One region of the Lysinibacillus sp. A1 genome, then DNA from elsewhere that is predicted to be linked to it. Evidence: predicted binding sites of a transcription regulator. Region 1 holds the regulator's gene; the other holds the start of a gene.
What was found. Region 1 encodes LexA, which represses DNA repair genes until DNA is damaged. Its sites were predicted from a motif close to CGAACATATGTTCG; they were not measured.
Positions count from the first base shown of each region.

Region 1 (4,222 bases):
TACAATTTAGCTTGACTAACTTTTGAAGAAGAGCTATTGAGGAGGTATGTTTCGATGGCAAAATTTCATCCTGATTACATGATTACTATGAAAGATTTTGTAAAAGAACACTCAGTCCTATTACGAAAACAAACGCAAGACGTTGCCATACCAGTTCCCTTAGAGGACCGATATATATTATTATCTATGCTTCAATATTTAAAAAACAGCCAAGACCCGATTTTAATAAAAAAGTATAAACTCCGTCCTGGTAGTGGCCTCTCTGCCAATCAAATTGGCGTTGATAAAAGAATGTTTGCTGTATTTTTTGAGGATCACGACCAAAAACACGAAATGATGTTCATAAACCCAAAAGTAATGAGCCATTCTATTAATATGATCTATTTGCCTGAGGGGGAAGGGTGTCTGTCTGTTAATCGACCTGTTCATGGTTTTGTACCAAGATATGAACGAATTAAAGTAAAAGCCTATAATATTGATGGACAGGAATTTATGATGTCTTTAAAAGGCTATGAATCTATCGTTGTACAGCATGAAATCGATCATTTAAACGGCATTATGTTTTATGATCGAATTAATAAAGATAACCCTTTTGAACTACCCAAAAATGTTATTATCGAAAGCTTGTATTAAAAAAATTAGCGGGCTATATTATTTGCCTGCTAATCTTTCTTGATGCTCTTGGAATCGGCGATGTACGGTTGCCTTACTTACCTCAAAGCCTAGTCCTCTAAGCGTAATGGAAATTTCCTCAAAGGTAAAACCACGATTACGTAGCTTCACAATTTCATCAACAGGCAGTTCTTTCCGCTCCTGACCATGTGGATTGCCACGATTGGATAGATTATTTTCAGGGCGATAGCCATTTTCCACAGCACGACGCATACCTCTGCGAATTTTTGCATTATGGATTCTACGTTGATATTCTTCTACAATTGCTAAAATCTCTAGTAGCATCGTATCCATTTCGTTTAATTGGACTGGTCCTGCATCACGCATCGAATAAACATCTGTTGCTGATTTTTGTAATAGATGCAATACTGCCATTCTTGCATTTCCACGACCTAAACGAGTTTCATCTTGTACAAAAAGAGCTTTTATTTCCTTCTCTTTTATAAAATCAAGCATTTCCAGTAAGCCTTCGCGTTCAACATCATAACCGCTATGCTTATCTTTAAAAACACCCTTTACTTCATAGCCTTGCTCTTTAGCATAGCGCACTAATTCTTCTTGTTGGCGCTCTAATGAGGAGCTTTGCGTTTCTTTTTCAGTACTTACTCGGCAATAGACAACAGCCGTCATTTGATTATTTTTCATTGTTCGTTTCTCGCAATTTCAATAGTTTTGATGGGACTGGCTTGATCACTCAAAACTGGAATGACTAGAGATTTACCTGCCACGATTTTAATGTCTGCTAACTCATTTTCTGATTTGACAAGCTTAATCCAATCTTCTTTACTCATTTTACCACGGTATTGTTCTGCTAACGACCACAAGCTATCCCCATGTTCGATTTGAATTTCAGCGTAATTAACATCCCCCGGATCAGTGATGTAAAGGTAACTTGCTAAGAGTAAGCAAGCACCTAATAATATAGTGATATGTGTATTTTTCTTTAACCATGTCATCATTATAACCTCATTTCTAGAATGTTTGTTCGGAATGTATGTTCTCATAATAAAGCGAACAAACGTTTTTGTCAAACACTTTTCGAACCTATGTTTGCATACGTGTTCGCATTCTGTTATACTATCAAATAAGAAGATTGATATTAGAAAAAAGAGGTGAGCAATCATGAAAAAAGTATCGAAAAGACAAGAGGACATATTAGCGTTCATTAAAGACGAGGTACGAGCTAAAGGGTATCCGCCATCAGTCCGTGAAATCGGGGAAGCTGTTGGACTTGCTTCAAGTTCAACTGTTCATGGTCATTTGGCTCGATTAGAACAAAAGGGTTTTATTCGTCGAGATCCAACAAAGCCACGTGCTATTGAAATTCTTGAGCCTGAGGAATCTATCCAAAAGCAACATGTCATCCATGTACCACTTGTAGGGAAGGTTACAGCAGGTTCTCCTATTACAGCTATCGAAAATATTGAAGAGTATTTCCCACTGCCAGATACATATGGCACGAGTGAGGATCAGTTATTCATGCTAGAAATTATGGGTGAATCGATGATTGAAGCGGGAATTTTAGATGGTGACTTAGTGATCGTAAAGCAAAAGTCAACAGCCATTAACGGAGACATTGTTGTAGCCATGACAGCTGAGGATGAAGCTACTGTAAAACGCTTCTTTAAGGAAAAAAACCATTTCCGCTTACAGCCTGAAAATTCTTCAATGGAACCGATTATCGTCGATCAAGTATCAATTTTGGGACAAGTTGTTGGTCTTTATCGCCGTGTACATTAATTAAATGAGGGTTTGAGGATTGTGTTCCTTCACTGAGCATATATCCTCTTTTTTACGCAAAAAAAGAATCCACAAACTATTGGATTCTTTTTACAATGACCTCTCTATGCCTCTTTTTTAAATTTCAAACTTGCTTCAACAAACGCTGCAAATAACTTTTGTGCATGCTGATCTCCCGCTATAGCCAATTCCTCTGGGTGCCACTGCACAGCCAAACAGAATGGTAAATCCTCGTGCACCACTGCTTCAATAATGCCATCACTTGATTTCGCCGCTACTTTTAAATTCTCCGCTAGTACATTCACTGACTGATGATGAAAAGAATTGACGGCAATTTTCTCTTGTTCCAGAATAGTAGCTAATAAATTCTCCGCAATAATTTGTACATAATGCGTTGCTACTGACCTACCAGCTTGTTGCATATGTTTGATTAGCTTCGTACTATAATGGTCACTATCAATGTCCTGATATAACGTCCCACCTAATGCAACATTTAATATTTGGATACCCCGACAAATGCCGAAAATAGGCATTTTCCGTACAAATGCAGCCTCAATTAATGCTAATTCCACGGCATCTCTAGCTGGATGAATTTTACCTAGCTTTGGTGAAGGCTCCGCTCCAAATAGGAAAGGATGTACATCATAGCCTCCAGAGAGCAATAAGCCATCTGTAAGGGCTAAAATTTGAGCAGCATCTTCCTCCACACCTAACGGAATAATAAGGGGGATACCGCCCGCCTCAATAACACTTTTGCTGTAAGCAGCATTTAAATGAGCTGATAAATCATCTTCTACAAAAGCTGTAATTCCAATAATCGGCTTCACTTGATTCCCCTCCACAGAATTGAAGATTAAACACTTACCAATAACCTAAATACCAATTGATGAACGAATCTCCGTAGAAATAAACAATCGTAGCGGCTAATGCAATAGATGGACCAAAGGGAATAGGTGTTTGTCTTCCTTGTTTACGCTTTAATAAGACAACTATTCCGATTATCATACCAATGAAAGCGGCAAAAAATAAAGTCAACAGCGTATGAATAGTGCCGAGAACGAGACCAATTAAAAAGAAGAATTTAATATCTCCCCCTCCCATTCCACCTTTCGATAAAACCGCAATACTGTATAATATGCCAAAACCAACGAGTGCACCCACTAGGCTGTCCCACCAAGGTGTTAAAGGTGACAGTACACGTCCTATGACCAAAAAAGGCAAAAAGAATAATAGAATCTTATCTGGAATTAACAGATAGGTAAAATCTGAAACAACTATAATGACTAACAATGAGATAAACGATAAAGCTACTATAAATTCTAAGCTCCAGTTTAGCTCCAAATAAGCAAAGGCAAATAATCCCCCAGTTAACAATTCTATCGCTGGATATAGCCAAGAAATTTTAAAACCACAGCCTCGACATGTTCCTCTTAAAAACAGATAAGACAATACTGGCACTATATCAAGAGCCGTCAATTGTCTCTGACAGCTCGTACAATGGGAGGAGGGATATACAAGAGACTCCTTCCGCGGCACACGTAAGCCAACTACATTATAAAAAGAGCCAAAGACTAGACCAACTAGAAAAATGATAATTGTATAAGCCATTTCCAAATTTATGTCCTCCTAAACCAATAGGCGCCCATACACAATAAGTATGATGCGCCTATTCATATAATTATTGTAGTCTTGCTCAGCAATCCACGTATCGAATGTTATTCAACAATGGACATTGATAATGAGAGATGTATTTGAAGAATATTTCATAAAAGGTTTGAAGTCATACGGTACAAAAAAAGAAGGAGTAGAG
Region 1 is NZ_JSZM01000012.1:585,197-589,418, reverse strand. It holds gene def (peptide deformylase) at 55-633, shown strand; gene PI85_RS12335 (recombinase family protein) at 652-1,317, opposite strand; gene PI85_RS12330 (LysM peptidoglycan-binding domain-containing protein) at 1,314-1,631, opposite strand; gene lexA (transcriptional repressor LexA) at 1,795-2,412, shown strand; gene PI85_RS12320 (gamma-glutamyl-gamma-aminobutyrate hydrolase family protein) at 2,517-3,239, opposite strand; gene PI85_RS12315 (A24 family peptidase) at 3,274-4,026, opposite strand.

Region 2 (4,222 bases), on a different contig from region 1:
GAGCAGCAGCTGAGCCACGTTCTTTCGCGTAGACCGTTTGATAGCGATCTTTGTCTTCTAATTTCTCTCGAATATAAGGCGGTAATGGCATTTCACCAAGCTGCTCTAATATTTCATAAAAGATTCCATCGTAATGAAATTCAAATGTTCGTCCACCATGGTCAAGCTCACCTGTACAAGTAGCTGTTAGCAAGCCATCTCCAAATGTGATAACTGTCCCTACTTTTACGCGTTTTGCTGGTTTTACAAGTGTTTCCCACTCGTCTGAACCTGCCAATTGCTTCAGTAATAATACCTCAATATGGGCGCCTGTCTCCTCTTTTACACCCATTAAGCGAGCCGGTAAGACCCTTGTATCATTTAACACCAGACAATCTCCCGCACGTAGCTCATCTAAGACATGTGCAAAATGGTGATGCTCTACTTCATTTGAGCCAGGTGTCACAACCATTAATCGACTAGCTGTACGGTCTACTAATGGTGTTTGGGCAATAAGCTCCTCTGGTAATTCAAAATCAAAATCTTCTACACGCATGAAAAAAACTTCCTTCTTTATGTTTGTTGGGGATACTCATATCCAAAATGTTCGTAGGCTAAATGTGTCGCCACTCTTCCTCGTGGAGTGCGTTGAATAAGCCCAATTTGCATGAGATAGGGTTCATAGACATCTTCTATCGTCACCCGTTCCTCACCAATTGATGCCGCAAGCGTATCTAAGCCCACAGGACCTCCTCGAAAGCGCTCAATCATGTTCGTGACAAGTTTATGGTCAATATGATCAAGCCCTCTTGGATCCACTTGTAACAGCTCTAAAGCTTGCTTTGCAAGACCCTCCGTTATCATACCATCTCCAAGCACTTGTGCATAATCTCGTACTCGTTTCAATAGGCGATTGGCAATTCGAGGTGTACCACGAGAACGTCTCGCCATCTCCATTGCTGCTATTTGCTCAATTTCTACCTCAAATAAATGGGCACTGCGAGCAACAATTTCAGCAAGAGAAATATCATCATAGTACTCTAAGCGTAATAATACACCAAAGCGATCTCTCAGAGGGGCTGATAAGGCACCAGCTCTTGTTGTAGCACCTACAAGGGTAAAGGGAGGTAAGTCAAGTCGTACAGAACGTGCTTCAGGACCTTTTCCCACCACAATATCTAAACAGAAGTCCTCCATTGCTGGATATAACACTTCTTCAATGGCACGAGGTAGTCGATGAATCTCATCAATAAATAAAACATCACCAGGCTCTAGTGAGCTTAAAATCGCAGCTAAATCTCCTGGACGTTCAATTGCTGGACCACTTGTCATGCGAACATTGACACTCATCTCATTTGCTATAACAGCAGCCAATGTTGTTTTACCAAGCCCTGGTGGTCCATATAACAACACATGGTCTAAACTTTCCTGCCGAAGTTTTGCTGCCTCAATGAAAATTTGTAAATTTTCCTTTACTTTATGTTGCCCTATGTATTGGGCTAACCTTTGTGGGCGTAAAGATAATTCAAACTGTTCATCATAGCCACTGGCCTCACTAGCCATCATACGTTCAGACATGCCTCTTCCCTCCTTTTCTTATTTTAATTTTAATAATAGTTGTAACGCTTGTTTCATAAAGGCATCTGTCGTTTCAAGCTTGTCGTTATCCTCAAGCTGTGGGCGAATTTTTTCGAGCTCCTTTTCAGAATAACCAAGTGCCATTAAAGCAAGTATCGCTTCTTCTAATTCGTGTTTATAAGCATTAACGCCAAACAATGGCAGTTCATCTTCTGTACTCGGCAGTTCAATTGTCTCTAATAAAGAGCCTAGCTTGCCTTTTAAATCTAATATCATCTGACGTGCGGTTTTTTTACCTACTCCAGGGAACTTCACTAAAAACGTTTCGTCTTCCCGTTCAATCGCACTAATAACCTGCTGTGGGTTGCCAGTCGCTAAAATAGCTAGTGCCCCCTTTGGACCTATTCCAGATACTAAAATTAACTTACGAAACAGCTCACGTTGATCTAGATTCGGGAAACCGTAAAGCATTTGTGCGTCCTCTCGTACATGTAAATGAACAAAAATTTGTTGTTCTAGTGCTGATGTTCGAAATGCAAACGGATTGGGTGTATTCAATTGCCAGCCAATCCCCTGTTGTTCTAGCACAATATATTCTGGTGTAATACGAGTAATTAGTCCTTTTAAATAATCATACATCTATATTCCCTCACAATCATCGTCTTCGATTATAGCATATAGCGAACGAATGCTCGACAGAAAGTAGTATCCAAAACGCTGTTCAAGACAAAAATGACCGCCAAATGACGGTCATTTCTTCACAAATCTATCAATATCGTACCACAGTTTTGGCCAATAGGTGAGGGCTCGTTTAGTAAATGGTACTAAATAATCTAAAAATACTAGTTGCTGATCAAGTGGCAAATCCACAGCAAAAAGCCATTCTCGCAACAGTTCATTCGGGTATTTTAAACGATGAAGCTTTCTTTTATCAAGTCGTTTCAGCTCTGGTAACTCCGCAAAGACTTTAGCTAAATCATAATCGACTGCAGGTAGTACTCGATGCAACCATAAAATATATTCGTCATCAGCTTCTCCAAGATGCGCCAAATCAAAATCAATTAAACGCAATTGTCCGTCCGTGCACCATAAAAAATTATGATGTACAACATCCCCGTGCAATAGTGTAATTTCTTTTTCAGCTACATCCTCCAAGGCAATTAACTGCAGCGATTTATCACTATAATGCAAAATTTGATCGATTTCTTCTTTCGTTAAGAAAGCCCGAAACTCATTTCTTCTGCTTTTAAAACGCATATGACGCATTTGCCATTTTAAAAGTTGTGAATAGGTATGCAAGCCAGGCAAGCGTTGCCAAGCGATTTTTTTATATGTGTCATGTAAGGCTATTAGTAGTTGAAGAGATTCCTTCCGATCCTTTTTATGAGTAAAATTGGCACCATGGCTTCCTTCTTGCCATTCTTGCACTATGAGCTGCTCATCATCACTCCGGACTAATGGTAGGATAAGGTTAGGTTCAATTCGACCTAGCTGGCGATGAATTGTTCTTACCTTCTCTGCAATCTCTAGTTGTTTTGCTCGTTTGACAAAATAAGTATTCGATCGATATCTATATTTCCAAATATTTGATTTTACCTCTTCGACAATATACGCTTTTTCACCATCGATAAGGCGTCATCCCGCCTGGGAAATAATGCGGTGACATCCAAGGTCCTACTGATGACGGGCACGGCGGTGGACAATGCGTTGGACATGGTGGTGGTGGACAATGACATGGATCCATTTGCCATGCAGGCATTGGCATCGGCATCGGTTGTGATTGACAGCCACATGGTTGTGCATCACAGCCACATGATTTACCCATGTTCATTTCAGGCATCATATTAAATTGTGGCTGCATTTGTTGATTAGGCGTGTGGAAAAATGGTGATGTGGACTCCAAGAAGTCTTCCATCCCGCCCACTTTATTTTCTGGCATCTCAAAGGACATCGGCTGCTGCGGCATCATATACTGCTCGGCCTGTGGCTGCATTGGCATCGGCCACCACATTTGATGATGATAAATTGGTTGATGGCAGCTTGAGCAATGTGGTACAGCAGGCATATGTGGCATGATATGCATTGGCGGTGGTGCTGGTTGTGGCATTGGATGTGGCATTGGCTTCGCTACAGGTGGTGGTGGCGGTGGCGCTGGTTGGATTTGTACTGGTGGTGGTGTTGTGACTGTTTGCTCCATTTGTGGCATGACTAATTGTTGGTGCCAATTCATTTCTACAGGCTGTGGAACCCACATCGGTTGTTGTGGCATCTGCATTGGCATAGGCATTGGTATAGGTATTGGAATCATTTGTGGCTCTGGCATTGGCATTGGAGCTGGCGGTACAATTGGTGGTGGTGGCATTGGCCTTTGTACCTCTTTTTTCGGAACTTCCTTAGGTGTCTCCTTATGCATTTGTGATTCCTTTTTTGGCATTTCTTTATGTGACTCTCTATGTGGCTCTTTGTTTATTTTTTCAGGCAATATAATTTCCATGCCCGGGACAATATAATCTGGGTTGGCAAGATGGACATTGAGCCGCTTCAAATCTTCAAACGAAATGCCGTACTCTTTCGCAATCTTCCACAATGTGTCTCCCTTTTGAACAATATGAATACGCAATTTTTTCCTCCCTTCCTCTCTACGTATCATATGTTCAATGTTCCA
Region 2 is NZ_JSZM01000007.1:1,897-6,118, reverse strand. It holds gene queA (tRNA preQ1(34) S-adenosylmethionine ribosyltransferase-isomerase QueA) at 1-535, opposite strand, end outside; gene ruvB (Holliday junction branch migration DNA helicase RuvB) at 553-1,557, opposite strand; gene ruvA (Holliday junction branch migration protein RuvA) at 1,576-2,196, opposite strand; gene PI85_RS04690 (phosphotransferase) at 2,308-3,141, opposite strand; gene PI85_RS25155 (LysM domain-containing protein) at 3,176-4,177, opposite strand.
Region 2: ruvA (Holliday junction branch migration protein RuvA) is a predicted target of LexA. The motif match lies at 2,239-2,252, and genes of this name have one in related genera.